Regions from separate parts of the Delftia tsuruhatensis genome, predicted to be linked through region 1. Evidence: predicted binding sites of a transcription regulator. Region 1 holds the regulator's gene; the other holds the start of a gene.
What was found. The regulator NrdR, encoded in region 1, represses ribonucleotide reductase genes. The targets are predictions, from matches to a motif close to CACNANATNTNGTG.
Positions count from the first base shown of each region.

Region 2: a site for NrdR is predicted at 4,659-4,672, ahead of L1Z78_RS23335 (ribonucleoside-diphosphate reductase subunit alpha). Genes of this name have one in related genera too.

Region 1 is NZ_LR813084.1:1,892,132-1,906,464, forward strand. Features, by position in the region: gene L1Z78_RS08530 (acetamidase/formamidase family protein) at 95-1,570, shown strand; gene L1Z78_RS08535 (alpha/beta fold hydrolase) at 1,608-2,417, opposite strand; gene L1Z78_RS08540 (O-acetylhomoserine aminocarboxypropyltransferase) at 2,436-3,734, opposite strand; gene L1Z78_RS08545 (CBS domain-containing protein) at 3,853-4,305, shown strand; gene L1Z78_RS08550 (amidase) at 4,572-6,092, shown strand; gene L1Z78_RS08555 (Bug family tripartite tricarboxylate transporter substrate binding protein) at 6,157-7,152, shown strand; gene L1Z78_RS08560 (AraC family transcriptional regulator) at 7,139-8,044, opposite strand; gene aroC (chorismate synthase) at 8,229-9,326, shown strand; gene nrdR (transcriptional regulator NrdR) at 9,385-9,840, opposite strand; gene glyA (serine hydroxymethyltransferase) at 9,861-11,108, opposite strand; ZMP/ZTP riboswitch at 11,143-11,319, opposite strand; gene L1Z78_RS08580 (lytic transglycosylase domain-containing protein) at 11,467-12,378, opposite strand; gene L1Z78_RS08585 (DUF748 domain-containing protein) at 13,144-14,333, shown strand, end outside.
Region 2 is NZ_LR813084.1:5,111,098-5,125,430, reverse strand. Features, by position in the region: gene L1Z78_RS23345 (hypothetical protein) at 1-135, opposite strand, end outside; gene L1Z78_RS23340 (ribonucleotide-diphosphate reductase subunit beta) at 313-1,410, opposite strand; gene L1Z78_RS23335 (ribonucleoside-diphosphate reductase subunit alpha) at 1,611-4,532, opposite strand; gene ampD (1,6-anhydro-N-acetylmuramyl-L-alanine amidase AmpD) at 5,062-5,691, opposite strand; gene L1Z78_RS23325 (sigma-54-dependent transcriptional regulator) at 5,678-7,195, opposite strand; gene L1Z78_RS23320 (sensor histidine kinase) at 7,195-8,958, opposite strand; gene L1Z78_RS23315 (PP0621 family protein) at 8,961-9,200, opposite strand; gene L1Z78_RS23310 (cytochrome C assembly family protein) at 9,197-10,009, opposite strand; gene ffh (signal recognition particle protein) at 10,271-11,659, shown strand; gene L1Z78_RS23300 (C40 family peptidase) at 11,765-12,319, shown strand; gene L1Z78_RS23295 (DUF1266 domain-containing protein) at 12,322-12,987, opposite strand; gene L1Z78_RS23290 (hypothetical protein) at 12,984-14,192, opposite strand; gene L1Z78_RS23285 (hypothetical protein) at 14,186-14,333, opposite strand, start outside.

The DNA.
Region 1 (14,333 bases):
CAAGTTTTTGTGCGCGCAGGAACAACCGGCCTGGGCCGGCTCGCCTGGACACTGGCGCTGCCGGCACCGATCCACAGCATCAGGAGTATTTTCGATGACCATCCCCCACCAAGAACATATCTGCGGCCCGGGCTGCCAGCACGGCGCTTCGCCAGCCGATGAGAGGCTGATCCGCGAGGAATTCCAGGTCGCGCGCCGCTCTTTCCTGCGCGACGCCATGGTGGTCGGCGGCGGCGCGGTCTCGGCCGGCGCCATCAGCGGCGCGATGGCGCCGTCACGGGCCTTTGCCCAGGGCACGGCTGGCGCCCGGACCGGCCAGGGCATGGCCAGCCACTACTACATTCCCGCCTCTGCCAGCACCGTGCTCTGGGGCTACTTCAGCAGATCGGCCAAGCCGGTGGTCGAAGTCGAATCGGGTGACTACGTGACCATGGAGACGCTGACCCACCATGCCAATGACGATGCCGAACGCATGGTCCGTGGCGACCCTGGCGCCGAGAGCGTGTTCCACTGGGACAGCCAGCGCAAGAGCGTCGATCGCCGGGGCGCCGGTCCCATGGATGCCAAGAACGGCGCCGGCGGCGGCCAGGGCGTGCACATCTGCACGGGGCCGGTGCGCATCAAGGGCGCGCAGCCCGGCGACGTGCTGGAAGTGCGCATCATCGATGTGGTGCCCCGCCCCTCGGGCAACCCGCAGTTCAAGGGCCGGACCTTCGGCAGCAACGCGGCGGCGAACTGGGGCTTTCACTATGGCGATACGCTCACCGAGCCCCGAAAGCGCGAGGTGGTCACCATCTACGAGGTGGATGCGACCGGCGAGCGCAACTGGGCCCGCGCCGTCTACAACTACCGCTGGACGCCGCAGACCGACCCCTTCGGCGTGGTCCACCCGACCATCGACTATCCGGGCGTGCCCGTGGACCACCGCACGATCAGCAAGAACGAAAACGTGCTGCGCAATATCCGCGTTCCCGTGCGCCCGCACTTCGGCACCATCGGCGTGGCGCCGGCCGAGGTGGAGATGGCCAGTTCCATCCCGCCCAACCACACGGGCGGCAACATCGACAACTGGCGCATCGGCAAGGGGGCGACCATGTATTTCCCCGTGGCCGTGCCGGGGGCCAACTTCACCGTGGGCGATCCGCATGCCTCGCAGGGGGACTCCGAGCTGTGCGGCACGGCCATCGAATGCTCGCTGACCGGCACTTTCCAGCTGATCCTGCACAAGAAGGCGGACCTGCCCGGAACGCCGCTGGCCGAGCTGGCCTATCCGCTGCTCGAAACCCAGGACGAATGGCTGCTGCACGGCTTCAGTTACGCCAACTACCTGGCGGAACTGGGACCGGATGCGCAAAACCAGATCTTCAAGAAATCTTCCGTGGACCTGGCGCTGCGCGATGCCTATCACAAGATGCGCCACTTCCTCATGACCACCCAGGGGCTGGGCGAGGACGAGGCCATCTCGCTGATGTCGATCGCCGTGGACTTCGGCATCACCCAGGTGGTGGATGGCAACTGGGGCGTGCACGCGCTCGTGAAGAAGAGCATCTTCCCCGCGCGCGGCACGTGAGTGCCGCCGGGCCCGGCAGGCAAGACCCGGCCGGGGCTCAGCGTGCCAGGAAGTCCCGGATGGCGAACAGCGTCTGGTCGGGCGCCTCGGTCATCTGGTTGTGGCCGCTGGGCAGGTGCACGATGCTGACCTGGCGCTGCGCGGCCCGGGCTGCCTCGATCAGGCCCTTGGCGGCCTTGGGCGGCGTCATCTGGTCCTGTTCGCCCAGCGCGAACAGCACGGGGCATTGCAGGGCCGCCATGGCGGCTTCGCCGCCGGCGTAGCTGTCGCAGGCCTTGAAGCCGGTGTGCAGCAGGTTGGTGCGGTCGTTGCTGGCCAGCACGCGCCGGCCCAGCGCCATGCCGGCGCCGAACACCCAGCTGCCTGCGCCGCTGGGCGGAGCCAGCGTGGCGCGCGAGAACACGTTGACCATGTGGATGGCCTGTTCGGGCGTTTGCAGCGCCGACTCCAGCAGCGCGGGCGAGACTTTCATCGGGAAGGCCGTGCCCACCAGCACCAGGTGGCTGATGCGCGCACCCAGGCGGGCGGCGGCCTCCATGGCGATCAGGCTGCCCCAGCTGTGGCCGACCAGCGCGGCCTGCTCCAGGCCGGCGGCGTCCATCAGTCGGCCGATGAAGTCCGCGGCCGCCTCCACGCTCTCGGGTGCGTCGCCCGCGCTCTTGCAGTGGCCGGGCAGGTCCAGGGCCAGCACGTTCCAGCCATGGTTGGCCAGGTAGCGGCTTTGCAGCGCCCAGACGCTGTGGTCGCACAGCACTCCGTGGATCAGGATGGCCGTGGGCTGTGCCGGATTGAAGGCCTTGCCGCCGGTGTAGGCGTAGATGGAATGGCCCTGTACGTCGATCTTCATTGCAGCTCTCCCGTGTTCTTATGCAGCCTTCTCGGCGGCCTTGAGGGCGCGCTTGAGATCGTCGATCAGGTCATCGGCATCCTCCAGTCCGATGGACAGGCGAATGGTTCCCTGGCTGATGCCCGCGCCGGCCAGCGCCTCGTCGCTCATGCGGAAATGCGTGGTGCTGGCCGGGTGGATGACCAGGCTGCGGCAGTCGCCCACGTTGGCCAGGTGGCTGAAGACCTTGAGCGTCTCGATGAACTTCTTGCCCTGGTTGCGGTTGCCCCGGATGTCGAAGCTGAACACCGAACCGGCACCACGCGGCAGCAGCTTCTGCGCGAGCTGGTGCGAGGGGTGTGAATCGAGAAGGGGATGGCCCACGCGGCTGACCAGCGGGTGGCTGGCCAGGAACTGCACGACCTTCTCCGTATTGCGCATGTGGCGTTCCATGCGCAGCGGCAGGGTCTCGATGCCCTGCAGGATCAGCCAGGCCGTGTGCGGGCTCATGCAGGCGCCGAAGTCGCGCAGGCCTTCGCGGCGCGCGCGCAGCAGGAAGGCGCCGGTGCTGCTTTCCTCGCTGAACACCATGTTGTGGAAGCCGTCGTAGGGCTGGGTCAGCTCGGGGAAGCGCCCGGACTTTTCCCAGTCGAAGCTGCCGCCGTCCACCACGATGCCGCCGACCACGGTGCCGTGGCCCGACAGGAACTTGGTGGCCGAGTGGTAGACGATGTCCGCACCGTGCTCGAAAGGCTTGATCAGCCAGGGCGAGGTCAGCGTGGAGTCCACCAGCAGCGGCACGCCGGCCTCATGGGCGATGGCCGAGACGGTGGGAATGTCCAGCACATCCAGGCCGGGATTGCCCACGGTCTCGCCGAAGAACAGTCGGGTGTTGGGGCGCACGGCGGCGCGCCAGGCGTCGATGTCGCTGGGCTTGACGAAGGTGGTCTCTATGCCGAAGCGCGCCAGCGTGTAGTGCAGCAGGTTCTGCGAGCCGCCGTACAGCGCCGTGCTGGCCACGATGTGGCTGCCCGCGCCCATGAGCGTGGCCACCGACAGGTGCAGCGCCGCCTGGCCGCTGGCCACCGCAATCGCGCCCACGCCGCCTTCCAGGGCCGAGACGCGCTGCTCCAGCACCGCGTTGGTGGGATTGGAGATGCGGCTGTAGACGTGGCCGGGGCGCTCCAGGTTGAACAGCGAGGCCGCATGGTCGCTGGACTCGAAGACGAACGAGGTCGTCAGATGGATGGGCGTGGCGCGCGCGCCGGTGGCGGGGTCGGGCTGGGCGCCCGCGTGCAGCGCCAGGGTGTCAAAGCCGGGGTCCGAGTAGCCGGGCATTCCTGTCTCCATGGTTGTCAAGGCAAGCGGGCATTGTGGGCTATATTTCCTGCCAGACAGCGGCTCATGGAGCGGCTCACCGCCACCACGGTGACACAGACAACTTTGGAGATTGGGCATGAAAGTAAGTGACATCCTGCGCGTCAAGGGCAACACCCTCTACACGGTGTCCCCGGACGAGAGCCTGGCCAGCGCGGTCCAGGTCATGTCGGAGCGCGACATCGGCTCCCTGGTGGTCATGGAGCATGGCGATGTGGTCGGCATGCTGACTTTCCGCGAGGTGATCCAGGGCTTCGTCAAGCACGGCGGCGTGGGCGAGACCCTGGTGCGTTCGGCCATGGACGACGCGCCCATGACCTGCACCATGGAGACCGAGATGGACGAGGTACGCCGCATGATGCTGGACCGCCACGCCCGCTACATGCCCGTGATGGACAAGCGCATGCTGATGGGTGTTATCAGCCTGTACGACGTGGCCAAGGCCGTGGTGGACAGCCAGAACTTCGAGAACCGCATGCTCAAGGCCTACATCCGAGACTGGCCCGAAGGCGAGCGCCAGGGCGCGGACTGAGACCTGCCGGGCGCGCAATCCCTCGCATCCACCGGACAAGGCCCCGGCCGCACCTTGCGGCGGGGCCTTTTTGTCGCCGGGCCGCCCCAAGACAAATAGCGGCCCCCTCGGGGGCAGCGGACCTTGCGGAGCAAGGGGAGCGTGGGGGGTATTTTTGTGTGTTCCCCGCCAGATGTGGCAGGCACAGTCAAGCGAGCTGGCAGGCCGGGGCAGGCAGGGCAGGCGACGGACTTCTACATTGAAGACACCGTCCCATCCTCCAAGGAGTGCCCTTGTCCATCGAATCCCCTTCCCGGTTGCAGCTGCGCGAAGCGGCCATGCAATGCGCGCTGCCCGTGGACAGCGCCTCGCTGGATGCCTATGACCGCCTCGTGCAGCCGCTGGCCGCCTGCTACCGGCTGCTGGATGCCACCCCCTTCGATGTGGCGCCTTCGCCGGGTGCAAGAGATGCCTCGCGGCCCGAGGCGGCGCAGGATCCGCTGAACGCCTGGTACCGCCGCACGGACATCGTCGGTGCGGCGCAGGGCGCGCTGGCCGGGCGCAGCGTGGCGCTCAAGGACAACATCTTCCTGGCCGGCGTGCCCATGATGAACGGCAATGCCGTGATCGATGGCTACGTGCCGTCCTTCGATGCCACCGTGGTCACCCGGCTGCTGGCCGCTGGCGCCCGTATCAAGGGCAAGGCGGTCTGCGAGAACCTGTGCCTGTCGGCCAACAGCTTCACCAGTGCCAGCGGACCCGTGCACAACCCGCACCGGCGAGGCTATTCGGCCGGTGGCTCTTCCTCGGGCTGCGGAGCACTGGTGGGCGCCGGCCAGGTGGACATGGCCATCGGTGGCGACCAGGGAGGCTCCATCCGGCTGCCGGCGGCGCTGTGCGGCATCTACGGCATGAAACCGACCTTCGGCCTGGTGCCCTATACCGGCGCGCTGCCGATGGAGCCCACCATAGACCACCTGGGGCCGATGACGAACTGCGTGGCCGACAACGCGCTGCTGCTGGAGGTGATCGCCGGCGACGATGGCGTGGACCCGCGCCAGCGCAACGTGCGCACGCAGCGCTATACCGAGGCGCTGGGACAACCCATCGCGGGCATGCGCATCGCCGTGGTGGAGGAGGGCTTTGCCATGCCGGGGGCCCATCCCGGGGTCCATCAGCGTGTGCGCCAGGCCGCAGCGCATCTGCAGCGGCTGGGTGCGACCGTGGAGTCCGTCTCGCTGCCCGTGCATGCGCGTGCCGCCGGCGCATGCCGGCCCATTTTGCTGGAAGGTGCCTTGCGAACGCTGTTCGGTGGCGACGGCTTCGGCACCGGGCGCCATGACCGCTATCCCGAGGATCTCATGGTGCGCTTTCGCAAGGGGCATGCCCAGGCGCTGGACACGCTGCCCCTGACCGTGCGGGCCGCGCTGGTGGCGGGCACGCACCTGACCCGCATGAACGGGCACCGCTACTATGCCCGCGCCATCAATTTCGGCCACAGCCTGCGCGCAGGCTACGACGCGCTGCTACAGGGCTTCGATGCGCTGCTGATGCCGACCACGCCGTCGGTGGCCCAGCGCCTGCCGGAAGGGCAGGCCGAGACGCTGGCTTTCGTGGAAGCGACCGCGGGCATGGTGGCCAACACGCTGCCGTTCAACGTGACCGGCCATCCGGCCATGTCCCTGCCTTGCGGATGCATCGACGGCCTGCCGGTGGGCGCCATGCTGGTGGCCCGGCATTTCGCCGAGTCCACCATCTACCGCATCGCCCACGCCCATGAGCAGTCCGTGGACTGGCGTGCCCTGTAGAGCGGCCACCGCGGTCCGTGCTGCCTGCACCGCAGCCCTCGCCATCGATTCCAAGGAGACACGCATGAAAAAGCACCTTGCCGGCGCCATCGTCCTGGCCTTCACCGCATTCCTGGCCCAGGCCCAGGCCCAGGCCCAGGCCCAGGCCCAGGCCCAGGCGGCCGACTATCCACGCCGCAGTATCACCATCATCGACCCCTATCCCGCTGGCGGCAGCACCGACGTGCTGTCCCGCCTGCTGGGGGAGCACATGGGGCGTGCGCTGGGCCAGCCCATCGTGGTGGAGGCGCGGCCGGGCGCGGCGGGTACCATCGGCTCCGCCCAGGTGGCCCGTTCCCGACCGGACGGATACACGCTGCTGGTGGGCAATCCGGGGCCCAATGCCATCGCGGCCAGCGCCTTTTCCAGGCTGCCCTACGATGTGGAAAAGGACTTCGCGCCCATCATGATCGCCGCCACGGCGCCCATGCTGTTTTGCGTGCCCACGGCTTCGCCGCTGAAGACGCCGGCCGACCTGGTCGCGTTGGGCAAATCCGGCAAGCCCGCGAATTTCGGATCTTCGGGGCCTGGTGGCATATCGCACATCCTGGGCGAGCTGTTCAACCGCGATGCGGGCACGCGCTTCAACCACGTCCCCTACAAGGGGGCGGCACCCATGTCGGTCGCCATCATGTCGGGCGAACTGGACTTCGGCATGCTCAGCGGACCGGATGCCATCGCCCACGTGCGCGGTGGCAAGATGCGCTGCATTGCCACCGCGGGTGCCACGCGTTCGCCCCATTTCCCTGACGTACCCACCTGGACCGAGGTGGGGGTGCCCGGTGTCAGGATCGATCTGTGGTTCGGTTACCTGGCCCCCGCGGGAACGCCGGCGGCCGTGATCGACAGGCTGCATGGCGCCATGGCGGCCGCCCTGGCCAGCCCCGCCATCAAGAGCCGGCTCGATGAGCTGAGCATCTCCGTCACCGCCAGCACCCCGCAAGCCTTCGCCCAGCGCATCCGTGCCGACCGCGAGCTGTATGGCGGCATCGTCAAGGCGATCAACCTCAAGCTCGACTGAGCAGGGCGCTGGGGGCCATGCCGTAGGCCTGCCGGAAAGCACGGCTGAAATGCGAAAAACTCGTGAAGCCGCAGGCCAGCGCCGCGTCGGTCACACGCCCGACCTCGCCTTGCGCCAGCAGCCGGTGTGCCTGGGCCAGGCGCTCGCTCCAGAGCCAGCGGCTGGGGGTAGATCCCTCGGCGGCGAACAGGCGCGCGAGACTGCGCGTTGAAAGTCCCAGCGCCTGTGCGACCTGCGCCGGCGTCAGTTCGGCATCATCCAGCCGCGCCTGCATGTACTGCCTGGCGTCGGCCAGGCGATCGCCGGTGATGGGCTCCTGGGCCCACAGCGATGCAGACAGCCCGTGCAGCAGGGCCGAACGCAGATGGCGGGCCGCCTGCGTGCAGCGGGGCTGCGGCAGCGCTGCAATCTGGCGCACCAGGGAGGCCGCCAGGATGCCCAGGGGACTGGAGCCCGCCAGCACCCTGGGGCGCCACCCGTCCGCTCCCGCGATGCGCGTCCAGTTCAGGGGCAGGCGCACGCAGATGCTGGACATGCCGTGCTCATAGCGCCATTCGTGCGGCTGGTCGGCATGCCACACGATGACGTCGCCGACGTTCTGGACGGTGCGGTACCCGCCCGTGTCCAGGACCACCGGTCCCGCACCGAGGACGGAAACGAAGCAGGCATCCACCCGTCCGTGCCGCAGGCTGCGCGCGCTGCGGCCTGGCGGACGGATGAGCTCCAGCAGCAGCAGCCCTGCGATGTCCGCGCTGGCCAGGCGCATGCGACCCTCCGGCTGGCGGGCACGGGTGCTGCGCGCGGCAGGGTACATCAGGCGATCGGTGAGTGCGCTGTAGCTGGCGAAGTTGTCGCGGTCGGCGACACGCGACGAGTCGAAATGGACCTGCATTCGGAAAATCCCCCGCATGGCGCCCGAGGCGCACAGGGCAGTGTTCCCCAGGCTGGCGCCTGCGGCCACACGGATTTTCACCTATCGAATCTGGATGCCTCATAGCTTTCGAGCATAGGGTGCCGTCCATGCAGCCGATGTCCCTGCGCAAGCCCGCCAGCGGCGCGGGCATAATCATCGGCCTATGAGCGGCAACACCTTCGGCACCCTATTCACAGTCACCAACTTCGGCGAATCGCACGGCCCGGCCATAGGCTGCGTGATCGATGGCTGCCCGCCCGGCATGGCGCTGAGCGAAGCGGACATCCAGTTCGACCTGGACCGCCGCCGCCCCGGCACCAGCAAGTTCGTGACCCAGCGCAACGAGCCCGACGCGGTGGAGATACTCTCCGGCGTCTACGAAGGCAAGACGACCGGAACGCCCATCTCGCTGCTCATCCGCAATACCGACCAGCGCAGCAAGGACTACTCCAACATCGCGCAGAGCTTCCGGCCCGGCCATGCCGACTATGCCTACTTCCAGAAGTACGGCATCCGCGATCCGCGCGGCGGCGGCCGTTCCTCGGCGCGCCTGACGGCGCCCACGGTCGCCGCGGGCGCCGTGGCCAAGAAGTGGCTCAAGGAGAGGTTCGGCACCGAGTTCCGCGCCTGCATGACCCAGGTGGGCGAGCTGTCGCTGCCGTTCGAGAGCTGGGAGCATGTGCGCAACAACCCCTTTTTCGCCCCCGTGGCCGATGTCTCCCGCTATGAGGAGTACATGGAGGCACTGCGCAAGTCGGGCGACTCCTGCGGCGCCGCGCTGCGCGTGCAGGCCAGCGGCATGCCGGTGGGCCTGGGCCAGCCCTTGTACGACCGGCTGGACGCCGATATCGCCTACGCGATGATGGGGCTGAACGCCGTGAAGGCCGTGGAAATCGGCGCGGGCTTCGATAGCGTGGCCCAGCGCGGCACCACGCATGGGGATTCCCTCAGTCCCGAGGGTTTTCGCAGCAACAACGCAGGTGGCATCGTCGGCGGCATCAGCACGGGCCAGGACCTGGAGGTGCGCATCGGGATCAAGCCGACCAGCTCCATCATCACGCCGCGCGAATCCATCGACGTGCATGGTCAGAGTACCGAGGTCATCACCAAGGGCCGTCACGATCCCTGCGTGGGCATCCGCGCCGCGCCCATCGCCGAGGCACTGCTGGCACTGGTGGTGATGGACCATGCGCTGCGCCACCGCGCCCAGTGCGGAGACGTGGATTCGGGCCTGGCGCCGATTCCTGCAGCGGCCCCCTGAGGCACCCCAAGAAAAAAGCCGCCCGAGGGCGGCTTTTTCGTCTGCGAGGCCCCGGCCATCAGCCGGGATTGCGCACCTCATCCATGACGTTCTTGAAGTCGTCCACATCCTCGAAGCTGCGGTAGACGCTGGCATAGCGGATGTATCCCACCTTGTCGAGCAGCTTGAGCTCGCGCATCACCATCTCGCCCAGGCGGCTGGACAGCACTTCGCGCTCGCCCATGTTGCGCAGTCGTTCCTCGATGCGTTCGATGGCGGCATCGATCTGTTCGGTGCTCACGGGGCGCTTGCGCAGCGCGATCTTGAACGAGCCCAGCAACTTGTTGCGCTCGTATTCGATGCGCCGCCCGTCCTTCTTGGCGATGGCGGGAAAGCTGACCTCGGGCCGCTCATAGGTCGTGAAGCGCTTGTCGCAGCCGCCGCATTGGCGGCGACGGCGGATGAAGCCCCCATCCTCGGCCTCGCGGGTCTCCACGACCTGGGTGTCCGGATGGCTGCAGAAAGGGCACTTCATGGCGGTTCTCTATGCGCAGCTCAGGCGCCGTAGACCGGAAAGCGCGCCGTCAGCTCGGCCACCTGGGCGCGAACGCGTGCCAGGTTGGCCTCGTCGTTCGGGTTCTCCAGCACGTCGGCCAGCAGGTTGGCCGTCAGGCGGGCTTCCTCTTCCTTGAAGCCGCGCGTGGTCATGGCGGGCGTGCCCACGCGGATGCCGCTGGTGACCATGGGCTTTTCCGGGTCGTTGGGGATGGAGTTCTTGTTGATCGTCATGTGGGCGGCACCCAGCGCGGCTTCGGCTGCCTTGCCCGTGATGCCCTTGGCGCGAAGGTCCACCAGCATGACATGGCTTTCCGTGCGGCCGGAGACGATGCGCAGGCCACGGGCCGTCAGCGTTTCGGCGACGACCTTGGCATTCTTGACGACCTGTTCCTGATAGGCCTTGAATTCGGGCGACAGTGCTTCCTTGAAGGCCACGGCCTTGCCGGCGATGACATGCATCAGCGGGCCGCCTTGCAGGCCGGGGAAGATGGCGCTGTTGATGGCCTTCTCGTGCTCGGCCTTCATCAGGATCACGCCGCCGCGCGGGCCGCGCAGGCTCTTGTGCGTGGTGGTGGTGACCACGTCGGCGTGCGGCACGGGGTTGGGGTAGACGCCTGCGGCGATCAGGCCGGCATAGTGGGCCATGTCCACCCAGAAGATCGCGCCGACTTCCCTTGCGATCTTGGCGAAGCGCTCGAAATCGATGGCCAATGCGTAGGCCGAGGCGCCGGCCACGATGATGCGCGGCTTGTGCTCGCGCGCCAGGGCTTCCATCTTGTCGTAGTCGATGGCTTCCTCGGCGTTCAGGCCATAGGAGACCACGTTGAACCACTTGCCCGACATGTTCAGCGGCATGCCGTGCGTCAGGTGGCCGCCTTCGGCCAGGCTCATGCCCATGATGGTGTCGCCGGGCTTGGCGAAGGCCATCAGCACGGCCTGATTGGCCTGGGAACCGGAGTTGGGCTGCACATTGGCGGCTTCGGCGCCGAACAGCTTCTTGACGCGGTCGATGGCGAGCTGCTCGACCACGTCCACGTTCTCGCAGCCGCCGTAGTAGCGCTTGCCCGGGTAGCCTTCCGCGTACTTGTTGGTGAGCTGGGAGCCCTGGGCTTCCATCACGGCGGGCGAGCAGTAGTTCTCGCTGGCGATCAGTTCGATGTGTTCTTGCTGGCGCAGGTTTTCGGCCTGGATGGCGGCAAAGACTTCGGCGTCGACCTTCTCGACGGTATTGGTGCGTTGAAACATGGCAGTCCTGTGAACTTGAAATTCCCTTGAGGCCAAGGGCTGCCCAGGCGAACGGCGGAACACTCCAAGCCACGTCCGTCTGGACAGGACCCGGGCGGTACGCTCCCCGGTGGTTCACAGAAGGTGGTCCCTGCCGGGCCTTCTGCTGGTTTCCACGTCAGCGGCAGCCTGCATGAAGCGGCTGCGCCTATCGCCAGTTGCGTACCCCGTTAGTGTAGCTGAGCCGGCGCTGCCGCTTGCGCCGCGGTTGCGCCGGTGACGCCGCTTTTGCGTGCGGCGCTTTGCGGTGCGCGCCGTGGCCACCATGAAAAAAGCTGGCCTCGGCCAGCTCCAGTCGTCATCTCGCGGCGGGGCGCGGCTACAGGGCCGGCTCCTGGGTTTGCAGTGCTACCTGCTCGGTGCGCACGGACGGAATACCCGAGCTCACGGGTACCGGTGCCTGTGTGGCGGCGGCCTCGGTGGCCGTGGCTGCTGTGGCGGGTGTGACAGGCTTGGTCACCGCGACCTGGACCGCCGGCTTGGGCTGCTCGATCTTGGCTGTCATCAAGGGCACCGCGCGCATGCCTGCCGCAAGGCGCAGGCGCTGGTGCTCGGCCAGCACCTTGGCGGCGTAGCCACCATCGGTGGGCAGATTGGCCGCGCCCACGTAGTAACGCAGGCCGCCCTCGATGGAGCCGGCGCGCTCTATGCATTCCTTGAGCACGCGCACGCCCACGCGCAGATTGCTCACGGGATCGAACGCAGCGTTCTGGCCACCGAAGTTCTCGTACTTGTCGGTGTGCACCGTGGTCATCACCTGCATCAGACCCTGCGCGCCCACGGCGCTTTGTGCGAACGGGTTGAAGCTCGACTCGATCGCCATGATGGCCAGGATCAGCGTGGGATCCAGGCGGTTGGCCTTGCCCAGGTCGTAGGCCTCGCTGACCAGGGCAGCGATGGGCTCCGGCGCCACGCGGTATTTCTTGCTGAGCCAGAAGGCCACGGCCGCCTGCTCCTTGGGCAGGCTCTTGGGATTGGTCGCCGTCGCGCGCTCGCTGGCGGCGAGCTCGACGGGCATGCCCAGTTCGGCCGTCTGGCGGGCGGTCAGCCAGGAGCGCAACTGGCTCTCTCCGGCATCGCGCAGATCGGGACGGGCGAACAAGGTGATGGCCAGAAAGGCCACAGCCAGGCCCAGCAGGGCGAAGCTGTTGTGGATGATGGCAAGAAAACCGTTGGCCACATCGATGGCGAACGTTCGCGCGGCGGCGAAGAATTTTCCTGACGCTGGCATAGCTTTTTCCTTTCTAGGGGCGCCAGCCCGAAACGGCCTTCGCCGGGAAGCGAAGGCCGTTGAGGCCGGCACCCTGGATTGGGTGCTGCGGATCCGGGAGGCGGGGTGCGCTGGGCACCTTGGCGATGCAGGCCTGCGGGATCTGCTCAGTCGTGAGGCAGCGGAAACAAAAAACGCTCTATTCGAGCGCTGGCGGATTCTAGGAGGTCACTAAATACATGGTCAATACTATGATGTGAATTTCTTAGATCGATGAATTATAAAAAAGCATGGATGCAAACACAGGTTGAAGGGGTTTGAGAGCGGTTGGTGTGCTATCGAAATACACGGCTTCCGAGCTGCACGGGGTGCACGTGAAATTGCAATCAAATGCAAAAGCACTGGCCTGAGGGCTCGGGGCAAATCTATATTGGAGGCGACTGCTCAGGCAGTCGTTCCGCCAAGGCGGAAGACGGGTAAAAGTGGCGTCCGACGGTTCGGGCGCAGTCGTTCAAGTCTTCCTCCGCGGCCTTCCTGGAAGCAATCTCTTGCTTCCAAGCAGCAAGGACCATCCTCTCCTTGACTGCGGAAAACGGCCAGGCCTTGCGCCTGCCGTAAAGCCCGGAAGCCGGTTCAAGGCTTCCGGGCTTTGTCGTTCCAGGGGCGCTGCAACGTCAAGAAATGTGCCGCGACACCGGCCAAGGTGTTGCCGGCGCTTCAATTTCTGGTGCAATGGCAGCCATTGGCCCCTGCCGGCAGCAGAGGCCGTATCCGTTAACGAACCCCATGCAATCTTTTCTTTTCAGGAACCGCTGGCTGCGCAGGCTGGTCATCACTCTTGCAGTCTTTGTCCTGCTGCTGCTGTTGCTGTGGGCGCTGGTGCCTGGCATCGCCAAGAGCCAGCTGGAAAAGCAGGCCTCCGCCAGGCTCGGCCGCGCAGTCACCGTGGGACGTGTGGAATTTTCGCCCTGGTCGCTGGAGCTGACGCTGCGCGATCTCCGTGTGGCTCGGGCGGCTCAGGAAGGGGCGTCGGCGCAGGACGAGCCATCGACATCCCAGTTCCAGGTCGATCGCATCTATGTCAATGCCAGCATCCAGTCCCTGCTGAGGCTGATGCCCGTGCTGGACGCCATCGAGGTCGATGCACCGGTGCTGCGGCTGACCCAGCGCAGCCTGGGGCATTTCGACGTGGACGACGTGCTGGCCAGACTGTCGCAGCCCAGTGATCCCGAGCCGTCCGGACCGGTGGGCTTCGCGCTGTACAACATCGCGCTCAGCGATGGCCGGGTGGAACTGCAAGATGATCTGCAGGAGCGCCAGCACACGCTGGACCAGTTGCAGCTGCGGCTGCCCTTCATCAGCAACCTGGAGTCCAAGCGGGACATCAAGGTCCTGCCGCATCTGTCCTTTGCGCTCAATGGCAGCCGCTTCGAGTCCAGCGCCCAGAGCACGCCTTTCACGGACCAGCGCCGGACCGCGGTCGACCTGAGCTGGCAGGGCGTGGACCTGGCGCCCTATCTTGGCTACGTACCCTCCAGTGCGCCCATCCGGCCGAGTGCCGGCGTGCTGGACACGAACCTGCACATCGCCTTCGAGCAGGATCCCCAGGCCGTGGTGCGTATCAGTGGCGAGATCAGCCTGTCCGGCGCCGAACTGCGCGACCGTGAGGGTGCGCCGCTGCTGCGCTTCGAGCGTCTGGCTGCCGTTCTCAAGAATGTGCAGCCTCTGCAGTCCATTGCGGAGCTGGAATCCGTGCAGTGGAGCGCGCCGGAGGTCTTTGCATCCCGCGATGCCCGTGGCCGGATCAACTGGCTGTCCGCAGCACAAGGGCCTGCGGCGGTGGACGGCGCGGCCGCCGATGCTCCGCAGCAGGCCCCGGACAAGCCCACCGATGCGCGGCAGCCGTGGCAGGTGGCCCTGGGCAGGCTCGTGATCGCCGATGCCACCGTGCATTGGCGTGATGCGGCACCCGACGC
Region 2 (14,333 bases), 2.9 Mb from region 1:
CTTCTTGGCGGGCGCTGCCTTGGCGGTGGCCGTGGTCTTCTTCACGGCTTCAGCCTTGGGAGCAGCCGCCTTCTTGGCGGTGGTCTTCTTGTCGGTGGGGGCCTTGGTGGAGGCCGTCTTCTTCGCAGTTGCCATCATCTTCTCCTTCGTTGATTTGCACAAAACACTTCGGGGTACGGGGCTCCGAAGCGATTCAAAGCGATGTGGAGTGACGCATCGCAATGAACACGGAGACGCCCCACGCCGCAACACCATCGGTGTTGCAAAAGCGTGAAGCGCGTCATGGATTGCATTGTGCCTGCAGAGAAGCGATTAATCCCAGGAAAGTGCGCCTCCGGTTTGATACTCGATGACGCGTGTCTCAAAGAAGTTACGTTCCTTCTTCAGATCGATCATCTCGCTCATCCAGGGGAAGGGATTTTCCTCGTTGGGGAACAGTGCCTCCAGGCCGATCTGCGTGGCGCGACGGTTGGCGATGTAGCGCAGGTAGCCCTTGAACATCGATGCGTTCATGCCGAGTACGCCGCGCGGCATGGTGTCCTCCGCGTAGCGGTACTCCAGCTCCACGGCCTTCACGAACAGCGCCGTGATTTCTTCCTTGAACTCGGCCGTCCACAGGTGCGGATTCTCGAGCTTGAGCTGGTTGATCAGGTCGATGCCGAAGTTGCAGTGCATGGACTCGTCGCGCAGGATGTACTGGTACTGCTCGGCGGCACCCGTCATCTTGTTCTGGCGGCCCAGCGCGAGGATCTGCGTGAAGCCCACGTAGAAGAACAGGCCTTCCATCAGGCAGGCAAAGACGATCAGCGACTTGAGCAGGGTCTGGTCGGTCTCGGGCGTGCCGGTCTTGAAGTCGGGGTCCATGATCGCTTCGATGAAGGGGATCAGGAACTCGTCCTTGTCGCGGATGGACTTGACCTCGTTGTAGGCGTTGAAGATCTCGCCTTCATCGAGTCCCAGCGACTCCACGATGTACTGGTAGGCATGGGTGTGGATGGCCTCCTCGAAAGCCTGGCGCAGCAGGAACTGGCGGCATTCGGGTGCCGTGATGTGGCGGTAGGTGCCCAGCACGATGTTGTTGGCCGCCAGCGAGTCGGCCGTCACGAAGAAGCCCAGGTTGCGCTTGACGATGCGGCGCTCGTCCTCGGTCAGCCCGTTGGGGTCCTTCCACAGTGCGATGTCGCGGTTCATGTTCACTTCCTGCGGCATCCAGTGGTTGGCGCAGGTGGCCAGGTACTTTTCCCAGGCCCACTTGTACTTGAACGGCACCAGCTGGTTGACGTCGGTCTTGGCGTTGATGATGCGCTTGTCGGCGGCGTTGACGCGCTGGTGTGTGCTGGAGGACGCGGTTGCCGCTCCGGCGCCTGCCGGCGTGTTCGAGAGGGTGGCGTCGTCGTCAAAGGTCAGCATTGCATGGTTCTCCGGCATGCCCTGGGGCATATGTTCAGTTCATTCGGTGCGAAAGATCTCTCTCTTTTCGCCCCGGTCAATGTAGGACCATGGGTGGCCTTGCGTGTTGAGCGGGCCCAAGGTCCGTGGCGGCGATACCGCGCACAGCGCTGGCTGGCGGGCGGCGCAAAGCCCCGATGCGGGGCTTTGCGTGGCCTGGCTTACTGGCAGGCTTCGCAGCCGGGATCGTCGATGGCGCAGAACTTGATGTCCGTCGCCGGGGCCTGGGCGCGCGCGGCGGCGGCAGCGGCTTCCAGGGCACTGGAGGTGCTCACGGCGGCGGGCTGTGCGGCTGCCGCCGAGGGGACGGCATTGAGCACGCGGCTTTGCACCGTGGACTTCTCGATGTTGGTGGCGCTGGTGGTGCGCAGGTAGTAGGTGGTCTTCAGACCGCGCAGCCAGGCCAGCTTGTAGGTGTCGTCCAGCTTCTTGCCCGATGCTCCGGCCATGTAGATGTTCAGGCTCTGGGCCTGGTCGATCCACTTCTGGCGGCGTGCGGCGGCCTCGACCAGCCAGGTGGGCTCGACTTCGAAGGCCGTGGCGTAGAGGTTCTTGACGTCCTGTGGCACGCGGTCGATGGGACGCAGCGAGCCGTCGAAGTGCTTGAGGTCCATGACCATCACGTCGTCCCACAGGCCCAGGCGCTTGAGGTCACGCACCAGGTACTGGTTGATGACGGTGAATTCGCCCGAGAGGTTGGACTTGACCGACAGGTTGCCGAACGACGGCTCGATGGAGGCATCGACGCCGACGATGTTGGAGATGGTTGCCGTCGGAGCGATGGCCACGCAGTTGGAGTTGCGCATGCCGTGCCGGGCGATCTTCGCGCGCAGCGCTTCCCAGTCCAGGCGGGCCGAGCGGTCCACCTCCACGTAGCCGCCGCGCGCCTTCTCCAGCAGGTTCAGCGTGTCCAGCGGCAGGATGCCCTGGTCCCACAGCGAGCCCTTGTAGCTGGAGTACTGGCCACGTTCCCTGGCCAGCTCGGTCGATGCCTGGTAGGCGTAGTAGCAGATGGCTTCCATCGACTGGTCGGCGAACTCCACGGCCGCGTCGCTGGCGTAGGCGATGCGCATTTCATAGAGCGCATCCTGGAAACCCATCAGGCCCAGGCCCACGGGGCGGTGGCGCAGGTTGGAATCCCTGGCCTTCTGCACGGCGTAGTAGTTGATGTCGATCACGTTGTCGAGCATGCGCATGGCCGTGTTGATGGTCTTGCGCAGCTTGTCGTGGTCGATGGCGCCGTCGGCAATGTGGCGTGCCAGGTTGACCGAGCCCAGGTTGCAGACGGCGGTCTCGGTGTCGCTGGTGTTCAGCGTGATCTCGGTGCACAGATTGGATGAATGCACCACGCCGGCGTGCTGCTGGGGCGAGCGCACGTTGCAGGGATCCTTGAAGGTGACCCAGGGGTGGCCGGTCTCGAACAGCATGGACAGCATCTTGCGCCACAGGTCCACGGCGGGGATGCGCTTGAACAGCTTCAGCTCGCCGCTGTCGGCCTTGGCCTCGTAGGCGGTGTAGGCGCGCTCGAAGGCGGCGCCGAACAGGTCGTGCAGGTCGCCGACGTCGGAGGGCGAGAACAGGGTCCACTGGCCCTTTTCCATGACGCGCTTCATGAACAGGTCGGGAATCCAGTTCGCCGTGTTCATGTCGTGCGTGCGGCGGCGGTCATCGCCGGTGTTCTTGCGCAGCTCCAGGAACTCCTCGATGTCCAGGTGCCAGGTCTCCAGGTAGGTGCAGACCGCGCCCTTGCGCTTGCCGCCCTGGTTCACGGCCACTGCCGTGTCGTTGACCACCTTGAGGAAGGGCACCACGCCCTGCGACTCGCCGTTCGTTCCCTTGATGCGCGAGCCCAGGGCGCGCACGCGCGTCCAGTCGTTGCCCAGGCCGCCCGCGAACTTGGACAGCAGGGCGTTTTCCTTGATCGATTCGTAGATGCCGTCCAGGTCGTCGGGCACCGTGGTCAGGTAGCACGAGGAAAGCTGCGAACGCAGCGTGCCGCTGTTGAACAGCGTGGGCGTGCTGCTCATGAAGTCGAAGGATGACAGCAGCTCGTAGAACTCGATGGCACGCGCATTGCGGTCGTCTTCCTGCAGCGCCAGACCCATGGCCACGCGCATGAAGAAGGACTGGGGCAGTTCGATGCGCGTCTTGCGCACGTGCAGGAAGTAGCGGTCGTACAGGGTCTGCAGGCCCAGGTAGTCGAACTGCTGGTCGCGTTCGGCCTTGAGCGCGGCGCCCAGGCGCGGCAGGTCGAACTTCAGCAGCTCGGGGTTGAGCAGTTCGTTGTCCACGCCCTTCTGGATGAAGCCGGGAAAGTAGTCCGCGTAGGCGGCCTGGATGTCGGCAGGCTGCACGTCGCGGCCCATGACCTCGCGCACGATGGTGTGCAGCAGCAGGCGGGCGGTGACATAGGTGTAGTCGGGATCCTTTTCGATCAGCGTGCGCGCGGCCAGGATGGAGGCCTTGAACACTTCCTCGATCGGCACGCCGTCATAGAGGTTGCGCAGCGTCTCGGCCACGATCGGCGCGGCCTGGATGTCGGCGTTCAGGTTGCTGCAGGAGGCTTCGATCAGGGCGCGCAGGCGGGCCTGGTCCAGCGGCACGCGCTGGCCGTTGTCGGTCACATGCAGCACGGGGGCCGGCGCGGCAGCGGCGGCAGCGGCGGCCTCGGCGGCCTTCTTCTGCTCGGCGCGCTCCTGGTTGCGGCGCTCGCGGTACAGCACATAGGCACGTGCTACATCATGGTGGCCGCCGCGCATCAGGCCCAGTTCGACCTGGTCCTGCACGTCCTCGATATGGAAGGTGCCGCCGCCCGGGCGCGAGCGCAGCAGGGCGCGCACCACGGCCTGGGTCAGCTCATCCACGGTCTCGCGCACGCTGGCCGAGGCCGCGCCCTGGGCGCCGCGCACGGCCAGGAAGGCCTTGGTCAGCGCGATGGCGATCTTCTGCGGAGTGAAGGGCACCACGTCGCCGCTGCGGCGGATGATCTGGTAGCCGTCCTGGGCGGACAGGTGGCTGGGGGAGGAAGGATTGGCAGCATCACCGTGCGCAGCGGGAGCCAAAGAATTCAGTGCTTCTTGCATGAGTTTCCTCAACGGGTGTTTGTGGATAGGACAGACGCGGGCCTGCACTGGGGGCAGACTTGCCGAGAGATGGATTCGGGGGCCGGATGTGCACACCGTTTTCACAGGGTGTTCACAACTTGTGAACACTAGATATGGTGTCCAGCGTGCTCTGGAGCACTACCTGTAGTGTATCGCCGTCTCATGTACACGGGGTCCTCACAACCGCAAAACCGGCTTTTTGTACCGCGCCAAAATGGTGCGCCACACGCAAGCCATAGCAGCAGATGACGGCAGCACGGAGGCTTGCGGGCCCTGTCCCGCCGAAAGCCGCGGCAGCCTTGACCCCGGGGTGCACGGTCCGCTGAAAGCCCCATGGACAGTGGGGCTGGGGCATGTGCATGCATTTGTAAAAAAAGTTCCGGCAACGCCGTGATGCGGCTGCACGCCACATCGGTTCCATCCTGGATTGACAACCGGCCTCGGCTCTGCCTGTGGAAAAGCCTGACGGGAAGCATTGCCCGGCAGGCTTTGTGAAGAGGGTGTGCGCTTACGTTGGGGCGTGGTCGGTGCCCGGGGGAAGCTGCCAGTGCGATGTCGGGCCATGGCTGGCCAGCAGCCGGCGCAGTCGAGGCCAGTCGAAGCCCGGCCCCGGATCGTGCTTGCGTCCCGGTGCGATGTGCTCGTGGCCGGCGAGATGGGCCACCGGATAGCGTTGCGCGATGGCCTCGCACAGGGTGTCCAGCGCCGCATACTGCGCGGGCTCGAAGCGAAGGCCTTCCAGGCCTTCCAACTCTATGCCGATGGAGTCGTCGTTGCAGCGGTCCCGGCCGCGCCAGCACGAGGCACCGGCATGCCAGGCACGTGCGTCGCAGTCGACGAACTGCCATATCTCGCCCTGGCGCGTGATGAGGAAATGCGCCGACACCTCCAGCCCGCGTATGCCCTGGTAGTAGGGGTGTGCGTCCCAGTCGAGCCGGTTCGTGAACAGCTGCTGTACCGCGCCTGTGCCGAACTCGCCGGGCGGCAGGCTGATGGAGTGCACGACCACCAGATCGATCCGCGCCTGCGCGGGACGTTCCCCGAAGTTGGGTGAAGGCAGGTGGCGGGCCTGCGCCAGCCAGCCTCCTTGCCAGATCCCTGCGGCGTGGAGCGGAGCCTGTGGCTCAGGATTCGCCATGGCCGCCTCCGTCCGCTTCGGCTCCGGCGTCGCCGGGCAGGGCGATGTTCAGGCGCTCTATGCGGTAGCGGATCTGGCGCAGGCTCAGTCCCAGCCGTGCGGCCGTGGCCGTGCGGTTGAAGCCGTTTTCCTGCAGTGCCTGCACGAGGATGCCGCGCTCGCGTTCGTCCAGCCAGGCCTGCAGATCCCGTGGCAGGCCGGCCTCGGCGGGCTGTGGCGCTACGAGCCCGTTGCTGTCCTGCGATCCGCCGGGTGGCGGCAGCGGCGGAGCTGGCGGCGTGCCGCAGGGCAGCTGCATCTCGGGGTCTATGCGCAGCGGTCCGTCCTCGCCCAGCGTGATGGCGCGGTGCAGCAGGTTCTCCAGTTCGCGCACATTGCCGGGCAGCGGCAGGCTGGCGATCTGCTCCAGCGTGCGGGCATCGATCTCGGGCATGGGCAGGCCCGATTCCTGGGACAGCCGCGCCAGCAGCGCGCGGCACAGGGCCGGGAGATCCTCGCGCCGCTCGCGCAGCGGGGGCAGCAGTACCTCGATGACGTTGAGGCGGTAGTACAGATCCTGGCGAAAGCGTCCTTGCTGCACGTCGGCGGCGAGATCGCGGTGCGTGGCGCTGACGATGCGCACATCGGCGGCCTCCTCCTGCGTGGAGCCCAGCGCGCGCACGCGGCGCTCCTGGATGGCACGCAGCAGCTTGGCCTGCATGGGAAGGGGAAGGTCGCCGATCTCGTCGAGGAACAGTGTGCCGCCGCGCGCCGCCTGGAAGTAGCCATCGCGGTCCTGGGTGGCTCCGGTGTAGGAGCCCTTGCGCGCGCCGAAGAACTCGGCTTCCAGGAGGTTTTCGGGAATGGCGCCGCAGTTGACCGCGATGAGGGGCCCGCTGGCGCGCTGGCTGCAGGCGTGCAGGGCACGCGCCACCAGCTCCTTGCCCGTACCCGACTCGCCGTGCACCAGCACCGGTGCCATGCCGCGAGCCACCTTGGCGATGCGCTGCTTGACGGCCTGCATGGCCGGCGAGTCGCCGACCATGGCATCCAGCGCGCCGCTGCCGCTGAGCACGGGGCCGGCGCCCGGCGCCATGGAGGGAGCGCGCGCCGGCATGGCTCCCGGCGGGGGCACGCCCCCCACGCCCTGCGCGGCCGAGGCCACGACCTGGCGGAATTGCTTGAGATCCACGGGCTTGGTCAGGTAGTCGAAGGCACCTGATCGCAGTGCCTCCACCGCGTTCTCGGCGGAGCCGTAGGCCGTCATGACCACGCAGCGTTCGCGGCGCTGCTGCTGGCGCAGATCCTGCAGCAGCTCCATGCCCATGCCGTCGGGCAGGCGCATGTCGGTGATGACCACGTCGAAGCGCTGGGTCTGAAGCTGCTCGCGTGCCTCGCCCACGCTGGCGGCGGTCTCCACGCGGTAGCCTTCGCGCAGCAAGGTCAGTTCATAGAGGGTGCGCAGATCCGGCTCGTCGTCCACGACGAGGATCGAGGCGGCTGCGGGCTGGGAGTTCACGGACATCACACCACAATCTGGTCAAACAGGGAGGCCGGCAGTGCCGAGGCCGGCGCCGCGCGGAACACGATGCTGAAGGCATTGCCTTCGACGAGGCCGCGCGGCGTGGGCCGTGACAGCCGCTGGTAGCTGATGCCGGCATCGTAGCGCTGGCACAGCTCCCGGCAGATGTACAGGCCCAGGCCGCTGGAGCGGCTCTCCGAGGAGAAGAAAGGCTCGAACAGATGGCGCTGGACCGTCGGCTCCAGCGCCGCGCCATCGCTCCAGACCTGCAGCCAGATCTGGCCTGCTGCCGGCGCGCCGGTCAGCACCTGCAGCGCATGTGCGTCCTGCGCACTGCTGCGGTAGCGCTGGGCATTGTCCATCAGGTTCACGAGGATGCGGCGCAGGTGCTCGTGATCGAAGACCACGCTTCTCGCCTTGGCGTCCAGATGGAGCTGGACGAGGCGTGCGGGCTGACCCTGGGCCTGCCATTCCTGGCAGACCTGGGCCACGTGCTGGTCCAGGTCGAGCAGGCCGGCATGGGTTTCGCCGATGTGCTGCTGGGCCCGGGCGATGTTGAGCACATCCTCGACGATGCGCGCCAGGCGCTCGGCATTCTGCCCCACGATGCGGCACAGCTGCTGCTGGGCCGGCTCCTGGGCCAGGTCCTCCGAGAGCAGGGCGTTGGCCTGGGTGATGGCGGCCAGCGGGTTGCGGATCTCGTGGGCCACGGCGGCGGACATGCGGCCCATGGATGCCAGCTTTTCGGTGCGCAGCCGCGCCTCCAGCTCGCGCAGGTCGTGCAGGAAGACCACGCACAGCTGCTGCAGCAGCGCGGGCTCGTCGGGGTCTTGTGCTTCGGGCACGGCCGCGACCTCGGTCAGCCAGGTGCGCAGGTGCAGGCCCGTCATGCCCTCCTGGCCGATGGACTGCAGATGGACGGCCGCCGAGATCGGCAGATTCTGGGCGAAGCTCTGTGCCACGGCGTCTTGCAGCCGCTGCCAGCCCGCATGTGCCTCCAGGGCGAAGGGCAGGCCGTGCCCGTCGGCCAGTCCCAGCAGGCGCAGGGCCGCCGGGTTGGCCTGCTGTACGCGGAACTGCGGATCAACCACCAGGACACCCTCGGCCAGGTGGCGGATCACCAGCGCATTGACCTGCTCCTGGGTCCGCGCCTTGCGGCTGCTGTGCTGTGCCAGGTGCCGCTCGCGCCGCACGCGGCGGGCCAGCTCATGCGTCAGGTAGGCCACGGCGAAGTAGCCGGCGCATGCAAAGCTGGCCTGGTAGTAGGCCTGGGTGCTGTCCAGATGGTTGGCCAGATCCTGCCATGCCACCCAGCCCAGGGTCAGCAGCGTGACGCTGGCGGTGGTGGCCAGCGCCAGCGTCAGGCCACCCAGCACGGCCGAGATCAGGATGGGGATGGCCAGCAGCGCCGAATAGTTGAGCGGGCCGGTCTGCAGCGTCTGCAGCAGGCTGATGGCCACGATGTCCACACCGATCACGGGCAGCCAGTGCACGCCTGCCCGGGGCGACGGTGGCTGGGCGCGCGCCGTCAGGCGCAGCAGCAGCGTCAGCCCCAGGTAGCCGAGGCAGACCAGCCAGACCAGCGGGTTGCTGCCGGGCTGCATTCCCAGAAGGGCCAGTTGCAGCAGCAGCAGCGCTGCGGCGATCAGCACACGCCCGGTCAGAAAGCCCTGCCACAGCCGCACGAAGGGCGCATTGGCATCGCGCAGCGACCGCGCTGCTGCCTCGTCCATGGCCGGGGTCTGTTCGGGGGCAGGATCCTGCATGTTCAGCGCCGCTGGGCCAGCGCCCGGTGCTCGGCGCTGCAATAACAGCGTCCCGCGGCTTCGAAGGCTTCGCTGCGTGGCAGGTGCAGGCCGCAGTGCGCGCACTCCACCATGTCCTGTGGCGCGGAAAGCGGCGCAGGCGGCGCCGCGCGCTGGCGCCGTTCCCGGACCTCGGCGCGCCGCTGGCCGCGCCACACGCCGATGGCAATGGCGACGACGATCAGTACCAGCAGGTATTTCATGCCGCCCGCCCCAGCAGAACTTCCATCACGAAGCGCGAGCCCGCATAGGCCAGCAGCAGCAGCAAGGCTCCCGCATAAAGCATGCGCACGGCACTGCGGCCACGCCAGCCAAAGCGTGCGCGGCCGATCAGCAGCACGGCAAAGGTCAGCCAGGACAGCAGCGAGAACACCGATTTGTGGTTCCAGACCCAGGCCTTGCCATACAGCTGCTCGCCAAAGAGCCATCCGGCGGCCAGCGTGGCCGTCAGCAGCACGAAGCCCGCGCCCACGAAGCGGAAGGTCAGGCGCTCCAGCGTCAGCAGCGGCAGGCCGCTGTCATGGCCGCCGCCCTGGCGCATGTGCTGCTCGGCGCGCGTCATCAATCCCGCATGGACCACCGAGGCCGCGAACAGGCCGTAGGAGGCGATGCCCAGCGCCAGGTGCAGCGGCAGCCAGGGCGAGGCATCGACATGCAAAGGCGTTCCCGGAAACAGGGCGGCCATGAGCACGGCGACCGTACCCAGTGCCGACAAGGCCAGTTGCGCCCGCATCTTGGGGAACAGCTGCTGCTCCACCGCATAGACCGTGAGCACCAGCCAGGCGGTCATGGACAGCGCCGGCGCAAAGCCGAAGTGCGGCTGCTCGCCCAGCAGGCCCCAGGCCAGGGCCAGGGCATGCAGCACCCAGGCCAGGCGCAGTGCGGCGCGCGCGCCTGCCTGGCTGATGCGTCGGGCGCCGACGGCCGGCACGGCATAGGCAACGGCGGCGGCCATGGCCAGCATCCAGCCCAGTGGCGATGCGTTGGCGGAAATCAGGGGGACAGCGAGCATGTTTCAATGATAGCTGGCGCTGCTGCGGCGACAGCTGCGCAGGCTCAGAATCCAGGCGCGCTGGGCCCGCCTGCCCCTGCGCGGCGGCAACCATGCCACGCGGCGGCAGCCCTGCCGGTCATCGGGTCGCCGGTACCGGCCCCGCCAGGGGCTGCGGGTAGAATCTCCGGGACATGCCGGACCCGCGGCGTCGACGCCGCCCGCCGGCCCGTGCGCCACGGCGCAACCCTCCATTTCCCGCAGCTTCCAGTCTCCCCGCTTATGGCCTCCGCTCTGACCGACAAACTTTCGCGACTCGTCAAGGAGATGCGCGGCCAGGCCCGCATCACCGAATCCAATGTGCAGGACATGCTGCGCGAGGTGCGCATGGCCCTGCTCGAGGCCGACGTGGCCCTGCCCGTGGTGCGCGACTTCATCGCGCGCGTCAAGGAAAAGGCGCTGGGGCAGGAGGTGCTGGGCTCGCTGCAGCCGGGCCAGGTGCTGGTGTCCATCGTCAACAAGGAACTCGCCGCCACCATGGGCGAGGGTGTGGCCGACATCAACCTCAACGCCCAGCCGCCGGCCATCATCCTCATGGCCGGGCTGCAGGGCGCCGGCAAGACCACGACCACGGCCAAGCTGGCCAAGCACTTGATCGAACGCCGCAGGAAGAAGGTGCTCACGGTTTCGGGCGACGTCTACCGCCCCGCCGCCATCGAGCAGCTCAGGACGGTGACGGCCCAGGCCGGTGCCGAATGGTTCCCTTCCACGCCCGACCAGAAGCCCCACGACATCGCCGTGGCCGCCCTGGACTATGCGAAGAAGCACTTCTTCGACGTGCTGCTGGTCGATACGGCCGGTCGCCTTGCCATCGACGAGTTGCTGATGGCCGAGATCAAGGATCTGCACGCCACGCTCAAGCCTGTGGAGACCCTGTTCGTGGTCGATGCCATGCAGGGCCAGGATGCGATCAACACGGCCAAGGCCTTCAAGGAGGCGCTGCCGCTGACCGGCATCGTGCTGACCAAGCTCGACGGTGACTCGCGCGGCGGCGCCGCGCTGTCGGTGCGCCAGATCACGGGCGCGCCCATCAAGTTCGCGGGCGTGTCCGAGAAGATCGACGGTCTGGAGGTCTTCGACGCCGACCGCCATGCCCAGCGCGTGCTGGGCATGGGCGACATCGTCGCCCTGGTCGAGCAGGTCACCAAGGGCGTGGACATGGAGGCCGCGCAGAAGCTGGCCGAGAAGGTCAAGAGCGGTGACGGGTTCGATCTCAACGACTTCCTGGCCCAGATCCAGCAGATGAAGCAGATGGGCGGCCTGTCCAACCTGATGGACAAACTGCCGGCGCAACTCACGGCCAAGGCCGGCCAGGTGGACATGGACAAGGCCGAGCGCGAGATCCGCCGCAAGGAGGGCATCATCTGTTCGATGACCGCCAAGGAGCGCAAGAAGCCCGAGATCATCAAGGCCACGCGCAAGAAACGCATCGCCGACGGCGCCGGCGTGCAGGTCCAGGAAGTCAACCGCCTGCTCAAGGAGTTCGAGCAGATGCAGGAGATGATGAAGAAGATGAAGGGCGGCGGCCTCATGAAGATGATGAAGCGCATGGGCGGGATGAAGGCCATGAAGGGCATGATGGGTGGCGGCATGCCCAAGCTGCCGTTCTGATTTCCCCCGATCCCCCGCGGACGCCACCTCCTGTCCGCCAAGCCGCAGCGCAGCCTGCGGCTTTTCTTTTGCCGCTGCAGGGCCTTTGTGAGAACATGCCTCGCCATGAGCAATGGTGTCCCGACTTCTCGCGCCCGCGCCCTGGTGCCGGCGCCACGGCTGTCGCGCCGCGACTGGACCTTGCTGGCGGCGGCCACGTTGCTGGCCGGCTGCTCCTCGGCGCCGCGCAAGGGCACGGGGCCCGCGCCGGCCCCTTCGCCCCAGGCGCTCAATCTCGATTCGGAACTGCGGGAGGCGCTGCTGGCACGCACCATGCTGGTCGTCAACACGCCCTATACCTATGGCGGCAATTCGCCCGAAGGGGGCTTTGACTGCAGCGGCCTGATCCAGTGGGCCGTGGGCGGCATCACCGAAAGCCGCCTGCCGCGCACCACGGCCCAGTGGGCGCAGTTCAGCAACCCCGTGGGGGGCGCCAGCCTGCAGCGTGGCGACTTCGTGTTCTTCAACACCCTGGGCACGCGGTACTCGCACATGGGCATCTTCGTGGGCAACGGCCAGTTCGTGCACGCGCCATCCAGTGGTGGAACAGTGCAGCGCGTGCGCATGGACAACAGCTACTTCGCCAGGCGCTTCACCGAGGCGCGCAGCATCTTTGCCTGAAGCTAGGCCGCATCCCAGTCCATGGCGTGCCAGGGATGGCGTGGATCGGCCACCCACTGGCGCACTTCTTCGGGCGTGACGCTGCGGCCCAGCACGTCGGCGCGACCATGGGCCAGCCATTGGCTGCGGCCGCGTGCATAGGCTTCACCAAACGCCTGCCAGTCGCCGAAGCAGTCCCGGGCACGGCTCGCATTCATGAGCAGGATCTGTTGCTGCAAGGCCTCGTCCAGCCAGCCCAGCAGCCAGGCGCAGCGCACATGGAAGGCCACGCGCGCACAGGCGAAGGCCATGGCGGCGCGGGGATCGTCGCCGGGCAGCAGGCGCTGCAGGTCCAGCGTGAACCAGCGCTGGCGCAGGCCTTCGGGCAACTGCTGCCGGGCCTGGGCATCGTCCAGGTCGGTGCGCAGGCCCAGGTGGTGCAGGACCATGGGGCGCAACTGGGAGGCCAGGGCCGCGTCGGCCCCGTGCAATTGCCGGTCGGCAAAGCCCCCTCGGATGGCGTGAAAGGCCATGGGGTGCGCCAAGGCCAGGGCCTGGTCCAGCGCGGCATCTCCCGTACGGTAGCTGCTGAAGTCACCGCGCTGGCGCGCCGCGCGGACGCGGCGCAGCCCGGCGCGGGCAGTCCAGGCCAGCAGCACCAGAATGATCAGAACGGTCCAGGCGTTCACCGCGCACCTCCTGCCGTGCGCCTGCGTGCCAGCGCCAGCGCCTGCTGCAGCGCCGGACTGCGTGGCATGCGTTCGAAGACGGCCACCGGCACCGTGTCGCGCCGTGCCGCGACCAGCCACTGCATGAGGGGGGTGCGGATGTCCAGCTGCTCCAGCAGTCCAGGGTGGGTCTGCAACAGCCACAACTGCTCGGCCTCGCCGTGCAGCTCGGCGGCCGCGCACCAGGCGGGTGCCGGGGGCTGCGCATGGAGATCGCGCAGGTGCGCGGGCCGGTGCACGATACCCATGGCCAGGGCATCCGCAGGTGCCTCGCCGTCCGCGTCCAGGTGGTTGAGCAGGGCCAGCACATCGGGCAGGTAGCGCGCGATGGGCGGGCGGTTCTGCTTGCCCTTGATCTGGTCGATGCGCAGCCGTCCGTCTTCCCGCACCAGGGCGCTGACGGTGATGCGCGGCTGGGCCGTGCCCGTGCGGTAGCTGAACAGGCGCAGCCTGCCCTGCTCGCAGGCTTCGGCATAGTGCTCGCCGTAGCCGCCGCGCAGTGCGCCGCGTTCGCTGAACTGGCCCAGGCAGTGGCGCATCATCTGGCTTTCATAGGCCATTTCGGCGCGCAGCTGTGGGCTCTTTGCATCGAACTCCACGAAGATGCCGAACTGGCCCTGCAGCAGCGCGCGTACGGCGCCGGGCTGGTGCCCGGCCCAGCCGCTGTCGCGCCTCTGTGCAAATGCCAGGTGCTCCAGCGTCCAGCGTGCCAGTGCCTGGGGGCAGTTGATGCGCTGCAGCTTGCCTTCGAGCGCCGTGCCCCGCCGCGTGGACAGGAACTCCAGCAGCCGGCCCTCCAATGCCAGCAGGGGGGCACTGTCAGGGTCCACCCACCACAGCGGCGTCTGGTGTGCCTGCGCCCCCGCGCCATGGCCCGATGCCGGCCGGGCCGCATGCTCGCGCAGACGTTCCAGGGCCCAGGCGGGCGGCGGGGCCCCACGGTGCAGGCGCAGCAGGTCGGCCTGCGTGGTCAGGGGCTGTACGGCGGGCGGTTCGGCATCGAGGTTGCCGACCACATGGCGGTAGAAATGGTTGGCCAGCCAGGCCGCGATCTCCTGGGTGTCGCCGCGCGCGGCGCTGCGCTCGCCGATGCGCTGCTTGATGGCGGGCGCGTTGACCACGTCGCGCGGGCGGTAGGCACGGCGCGCGGCGGTGGCTTTCACCACAGTTTCCACCAGGGCTTGCTGGCGGAGTGCAGTTTCTGGCAGCGCTTGAGGCCTTCCCGGGCCATGCGGTGCTCTTCTTCGCTGTCATCGGCCGTGAGTTTCGCGATGGCTTCGCGGTGCAGGGCGACGGCCTGCTCGAGG